Aquabacterium sp. OR-4: one gene and its partner. The protein of the gene in region 1 interacts with the protein of each later gene in a pairwise test. Links are inferred from orthologs where the notes say so. Each region holds a gene or a part of one and is shown on either strand. Other genes may lie near its edges. The genes, in order: recJ and N4G63_RS02580.

The links.
Region 2: the proteins of recJ (region 1) and N4G63_RS02580 interact in binary tests that used the Escherichia coli proteins (3 or more experiments, as listed by UniProt). The link is inferred for Aquabacterium sp. OR-4 from one-to-one orthologs.

Annotation. Positions count from the first base shown.
Region 1 is NZ_JAOCQD020000002.1:1,374,552-1,377,858, reverse strand. What follows is about bases 178-3,176. They hold recJ (single-stranded-DNA-specific exonuclease RecJ), read right to left. Parts: upstream 2,591-3,176; coding sequence 764-2,590; downstream 178-763. Other genes in these bases: N4G63_RS18310 (hypothetical protein), read right to left, coding at 2,587-3,176; N4G63_RS18320 (PQQ-dependent sugar dehydrogenase), read right to left, coding at 178-743. In the rest of the region: more of N4G63_RS18320, read right to left, coding at 1-177; more of N4G63_RS18310, read right to left, coding at 3,177-3,307. UniProt on the Escherichia coli protein: Single-stranded-DNA-specific exonuclease.
Region 2 is NZ_JAOCQD020000001.1:636,818-640,358, forward strand. Bases 218-3,450 are described here. They hold N4G63_RS02580 (DNA topoisomerase III), read left to right. Parts: upstream 218-547; coding sequence 548-3,250; downstream 3,251-3,450. Other genes in these bases: N4G63_RS02575 (SET domain-containing protein), read right to left, coding at 218-334; N4G63_RS02585 (DUF167 domain-containing protein), read left to right, coding at 3,254-3,450. Also shown: more of N4G63_RS02575, read right to left, coding at 1-217; more of N4G63_RS02585, read left to right, coding at 3,451-3,541.

The DNA of each region.
Region 1 (3,307 bases):
CCGGGCCGCGGCGTGCCGTTGGCCGCGGCATAGGGGTTGTCGGCGGGGATGCGGCCATCGCTCTCGATGCGCACCACCTTGCCCAGCGTGTTGTCCAGCGTCTGCGCGTCGTCCTTGCGCGTGAAGCGGTCGCCCAGCGTGATGAACAGGCGCCCGTCCTGGCCGAAGGCCAGGCGCGAGCCGAAGTGCAGCCGGCTGGCCACGCGCGGCATCTGGCGGAAGATGACCTGCACCTCGGCCAGGCGCTCGGCGCCGGGCGCACCGTCGAGCCGGGCGCGGGCCACGGCGGTGCTGTTGCCGCCGTCGTCGGCGCCTTCGCTGTAGCTCCAGTAGACCAGGCGGTTGCTGGCGAACCGGGGGTCGAGCACCACGTCCAGCAGGCCGCCCTGGCCCTCGGCCACCACGGTGGGCAGGCCGGGCAGCGGCGGGCCCAGCTTGCCGTCGGCGGCCACGATGCGCATGCGCCCCGGCCGCTCGGTGACCAGCATGCGGCCATCGGGCAGGAAGGCCAGGCCCCAGGGGTTGACCAGGCCGTGGGCCACCGGCTGAGCCTTCAGGCTGCTGGCGGGCGCTTGCGCCAGCGCTGCCGGGCTGGCGCCCCCCAGCAGGCCGGCCGCCAGCAGCCCGTTGGCCAGCAGCAGCCCCGCACCGTGGCGGGCCCGGCGCAACAGCCGGCGGGCGCGCGCCAGGCCGGGCCCGGGCGCCAGGTGGATCAGGCCGGGCAGGCCGGCAGGGTGGGGCATCGAACGGCGGTGCTGCAACATCATGTTGCTGCTTCTACCACCATCTGGATGCGTTGTTGCCCCTGGAATTCATCGAGGCTCAGGCGGTAGGCCAGGCGCACGCGGGCGGGCAGCGGCTCGCTGTGGCCAAACCAGATCGCGTCGCGCAGCGTGCCGGCCTGGCCGCCGGTGCGCACGCGCAGCTTCAGGTGCTTCTCGCCCACCAGGCGCTGCTGCAGCACCTCGACCTCGTCGCAGAACACCGGTGCCGGAAAGCCCTGGCCCCAGACCTGGGCTTCGAGCGTGCCCACGGTGTGGGCGTTGAACCACTCGGCGGCCAGCGGGCCGTCGGTGGCCAGGCTGCGGTTCAGCGCCGCCGGCTGCAGCCATTCGGCCGCCACCCGGCGCAGGGCCTGGGCAAAGGTGGCCACCTGGTCTTCGGCCAGCGTGCAGCCGGCGGCCATGGCGTGGCCGCCGAACTTCTTCAGCACCCCGGGGTGGCGCTTGCTGACCAGATCGAGCGCATCGCGCAGGTGAAAACCGGCGATCGAGCGGCCCGAGCCCTTGAGCCAGCCGTCCTGCCCGCGCGCCAGCACGAAGGTGGGGCGGTGCAGGCGGTCTTTCAGGCGCCCGGCCACGATGCCCACCACGCCCTCGTGGAAGCTGTCGTCAAACAGCACCAGCGCGGGCGGCACGGCGGTGCTGAGGTCTGGCGCGGCCAGCAGGCGGTCGAGCTGCAGCTCGGCGGCCACGCGCATGTCGGCCTCGACCTCGCGGCGCTCGCGGTTGATGGCATCGAGCTGCTGCGCCAGGCGTGCCGCGGTGTCGGCGTCGTCGGTGAGCAGGCAGGAGATGCCCAGCGTCATGTCGGCCAGGCGGCCGGCGGCGTTGATGCGCGGGCCCAGCGCAAAGCCGAAGTCGAAGGCCGAGGCGCGGGCCGGCTGGCGTGCCGCGGCCTGGAACAGCGCCGCCACGCCCGGCTGCATGCGCCCGGCGCGCAGGCGCTTCAGGCCCTGGGCCACCAGGCGGCGGTTGTTGTCGTCCAGCGGCACCACGTCGGCCACGGTGCCCAGCGCCACCAGGTCCAGCAGCGCATCCAGGCGCGGCTGGCGAACCTGGTCGCCACCGGCGCCACCGGCGCCACCGGCGCCGCTGTCGGCCGCGAAGGCGCCGCGCGCGCGCAGCTCGGCGCGCGTGGCCAGCAGCACGTAGAACATCACGCCCACGCCGGCCAGGGCCTTGCTGGCAAAGTCGCAGCCGGGCTGGTTGGGGTTGACGATCACATCGGCGTCGGGCAACTGCACGGCACCGTGCTCGTCGATGGCGGGCAGGTGGTGATCGGTCACCAGCACCTTCAGGCCGCAGGCGCGGGCATGGGCCACGCCGGCGCTGCTGGCGATGCCGTTGTCCACCGTGACCAGCACGTCGGGCCGGTGCTGGGCGATGGCCAGGTCCACGATCTCGGGCGTGAGGCCGTAGCCGTGGATCTGGCGGTCGGGCACCACGTACTGCAGTTGCCCGGGCGCGGCGCCCAGCATGGCCAGGCCGCGCAGCGCCACGGCGCAGGCGGTGGCGCCATCGCAGTCGTAGTCGGCCACGATGCACAGGCGCTGCTGCGCGGCAATGGCATCGGCCAGCAGCACGGCGGCCTCGGCCGCGCCCTTCAGCGTGGCCGGCGGCAGCAGCCGGGCCAGGCCGTCGTCCAGGGCTTCGGTGCCGCGCACGCCGCGGGCGGCAAACAGCCGCGCCAGCAGCGGGTGCACGCCGGCCTGCTCGAGCGCAAAGGCCGCGCGCGGCGGCACGTCGCGCACGAACAGCTGCAGCCCTGCGCCCGGAGCGCCCGCGTTGCTTGTGGTCTCGTTGTTCATAGGGTTTCGAGCAGTGGCGCCGCGGCCACGCGCCGCGCGCCGAACCAGCGCTTCATCAGGCCGCGCGGCAGCGCCTCGTAGCGCTGCGCCTGGCGCTCGCCGGCCAGCGTGAGCGCCACCGCCTCGCCCGCCTCGGCACGCGCCAGCAGGGCGCGCAGCGGGCCGTCGTCGAGCTGGCCCCAGGCCTCGGCCCAGGCGGCCCAGTCCTCGGCCAGCGCGGGTTCGCGCAGGCGGTGGTCGCACTGCCAGTCGGGCGGCGGTGTGCCGGCCAGCGCGCGGCCGGTGCCCGACAGCCAGAACGAGTTGACCGGCAGCTTGCCGCGCGCCTCGCGCCGGGCGTTCACCGGATGGGTGTGCAGCAGCATCTGCGCCTCGGCCTGGCGGCGGCGAAAGGGCCGGGCCTGCGGGTGCGTGGTGAGCCAGGGGTCGACGTTGCGGCCGACCACGCGGTCGAGCGAGGCCGTGGGCAGCTCGGCCAGGCTGGCGTGGCGCAGGTACCAGCGCGTGGGTGCGCCCCACAGCAGGGCCCAGCCCTCGTCGTTGAACAGCGGCAGCAGCGCATCGAACAGTTCGCGCGCGTCGGCGTCGTCAAGGGCCAGGCCGGCGGGGTCCATCAGCGAAGCCTGCTCGGTGCCGAAGTGCCAGTGCGTGGGCGACAGCAGGCCCCAGCCGCGCGGCGCGTCGGCCGGGTCGTCGTCGATCGCCAGGCCGTCGCGC
Region 2 (3,541 bases), on another replicon or contig:
GGCCGCTGGCATCGTCGGCCTCGATGTTGGGGTCGCAGGAGTGGTTGATCCACTTGGCCGAGTTGCCGTGCAGGCGGCCGTCGATCACCAGCTCGTCGCTGAGGTGGAAGTAGAAGGTGTGGTCGGGCTGCGACGGATCGTGCGGGTGGCGGCGCACCGCCTCATCCCAACCGATGATCTCGCCGGTGTACTCGATCACGAATTCGCCCTCGGCAATGGGCTGCAGCGCGTACATGCCCTTGCCGTGCACACCGCTGCGGCGCACCTGCAGCCGGCGGCCATGGCCCCTGGGCGCCGCCGTGGCCGCGGTGTCGGCATGGGCCTGCGATGGCACATGGCGGGCGGCCGGTGCGTGCGAGTCGGGATCGTGATCGTTGGCTTGCACGGCAAACTTCATTGGGTAAAGTGAATTCATGGGCGCGTGCGCACACCCGTACATGGGCGTGCGCGCGTGCGAGACTGCGGCGCGGATTGTAGGCACGGCCTCCCTGGCACAGGGCAAGGCACGGCCTGGACTCCCACCCGAGCGAGTTTGCCGACCCGAGACATGACCAAGACCCTCATCATTGCCGAGAAGCCCAGCGTGGCGCAGGACATCGTGCGCGCGCTCACGCCCACGGCCGGAAAGTTCGAGAAGCTGGCCGAGCACTTCGAGAACGAGCGCTACGTGGTCACCTCCGCGGTGGGCCATCTGGTGGAGATCAAGGCGCCAGAGGAGTACGACGTCAAGCGCGGCAAGTGGAGCTTTGCCCACCTGCCGGTGGTGCCGCCGCACTTTGACCTGGCGCCCATCGACAAGGCCAAGAGCCGGCTCAGCGCGGTGGTCAAGCTGGCCAAGCGCAAGGATGTGAGCGAGCTGATCAACGCCTGTGACGCGGGGCGCGAGGGTGAGCTGATCTTCCGCCTGATCGAGCAGTACGCGGCCGGCGCCAAGACCACGCTGGGCAAGCCGATCCGCCGCCTGTGGCTGCAGAGCATGACGCCGCAGGCCATCCGCGACGGTTTCGAGAAGCTGCGCAGCGACGAGCAGATGCAGGGCCTGGCCCATGCCGCGCGCAGCCGCAGCGAGGCCGACTGGCTGGTGGGCATCAACGGCACGCGGGCCATGACGGCCTTCAATTCGCGCGACGGCGGCTTCTTCCTCACCACCGTGGGCCGGGTGCAGACGCCCACGCTGTCGATCGTGGTCGAGCGCGAGGAAAAGATCCGCAAGCACGTGGCGCGCGACTACTGGGAGATCAAGGCCGGTTTTGCCGCGGCCGCCGGCGACTACGAGGCCAAGTGGTTCGACCCCAAGTACAAGAAGGGCGACGACCCCGATGCGCGCGCCGACCGCCTGTGGAACGAGGCCCAGGCCAACGCCATTGCCGACGCGGTGCTGGGCAAGAGCGGCACGGTCACCGAGGAAAGCAAGCCCAGCAGCCAGAGCTGCCCCGGCCTGTACGACCTGACCACGCTGCAGCGCGAGGCCAACGGCCGCTTCGGCTTCAGCGCCAAGACCACGCTGAGCCTGGCCCAGGCGCTGTACGAGAAGCACAAGGTGCTGACCTACCCGCGTACCGACTCGCGCCACCTGCCCGAGGACTACCTGGCGGTGGTGAAAGACACCTTCAAGATGCTGGCCGACGAAGACCTGCCCGGTCCGCTGCGCGCGCTCACCCAGCATGCCCGCAAGGGCCTGAACGAGGGCTATGTGAAGCCCAGCAAGCGCGTGTTCGACAACGCCAAGGTGTCGGACCACTTCGCCATCATCCCCACGCTGCAGGCGCCCAAGAGCCTCAGCGAGGCCGAGGCCAAGCTCTATGACCTGGTGGTCAAGCGCTTCATCGCGGTGTTCTACCCGTCGGCCGAGTTCCAGGTCACCACCCGCATCACCCAGGTCGAGGCGATGGGCCACACCCATCACTTCCAGACCAACGGCAAGGTGCTGGTCAACGCCGGCTGGCTGGCGGTGTACGGCAAGGAAGCGCAGACCGACGACGACAAGGACACCACCCTGGTGCCGGTGCAGCCCGGCGAGACGGTGGCCAACGAGCACATCAGCGTCAACGCGCTGAAAACCCGGCCGCCGGCCCGCTACACCGAGGCCACGCTGCTCAGCGCCATGGAAGGCGCCGGCAAGACCATCGACGACGACGAGCTGCGCGAGGCCATGGCCGAGAAGGGCCTGGGCACGCCAGCCACGCGCGCGCAGACCATCGAAGGCCTGATCACCGAGAAGTACATGCTGCGCGAGGGCCGCGAGCTGATCCCCACGGCCAAGGCCTTCCAGCTGATGACCCTGCTGCGCGGCCTGGACGTGGAAGACCTCACCAAGCCCGAGCTCACCGGCGCCTGGGAGCACCAGCTGGCCGAGATGGAGCATGGCCGCCTGAGCCGCGAGAAGTTCATGGAGGGCATCGCCGCCATGGCCGAGCGCATCGTCAAGAAGGCCAAGGAGTACGACCGCGACACCATCCCGGGTGACTACGCCACCTTGAAGGCGCGGTGCCCCAACTGCGGCGGCGTGGTGAAAGAGAACTACCGCCGCTTCACCTGCACGGGGGCCGAGGGCTCGACCGGCGCCGGGCCGTCCCAAGCCGGTCGAACCCCCTCGGGGGGCGGGGCCGGTATTCCGGCACCTGGGGGCGCCGAATCAGAGGGTTGCGGGTTCAGCATCACCAAGATCCCGGCCAGCCGCAGCTTCGAGCTGGCCGAGGTGGAAACCTTCCTGACCGACAAGAAGGTGGGCCCGCTGGAGGGCTTCCGCTCCAAGGCCGGCTGGCCCTTCACCGCCGAGCTGAAGCTGGTGCGCGACGACGAGATCGCCAACTGGAAGCTCGAGTTCGACTTTGGCGACGATGCCAAGGCCGGCGAGGGCGAGGGCGAGGCGGTGGATTTCTCGGGCCAGGAATCGCTGGGCAACTGCCCCAAGTGCAAGGGCCATGTCTACGAGTACGGCAGCAACTACCTGTGCGAGCACGCGGTGGGCGCCAACGTGACCTGCGACTTCAAGACCGGCAAGATCATCCTCACCCAGCCGATCAGCCACGACGAGGTGGGCAAGCTGCTGCGCACCGGCAAGACCGCCCTGTTCGACGGCTTCGTCTCCAACCGCACCAAGCGCAAGTTCAAGGCCATGCTGGTGTGGGACGAGAAGGAGGGCAAGGTGGGCTTCGAGTTCGAGCCGCGTGGCGACAAGGGTGCCAAGGGCGCCCCCGCCGCCAAGAAGACCGCCGGCCGCAAGGTGGCCGCGAAGAAGGCCGCCTGACCCGTGACCTGGCCCTGCCTGCGCGCCGCCGGTGCGCAGGCCTGCGTGCTCGACATCAGCGTCTCGCCCAACGGCAGGCGCACGGCTGCCGAGGGCTGGCACGACGGTGCCTTGCGCGTGCGCCTGGCCGCGCCGCCGGTGGATGGCAAGGCCAATGCCGCGCTGCTGGCCTGGCTGGCGGAAGCCATCGGCTGCCCCAGGCGCGATGTGAGCCTGCTGCGCGGCGACACCGCGCGCCGCAAGCAGCTGCGCATCGAGCGGCCCGAGGCCGAGCTGGCTGCGTGGCTGGCG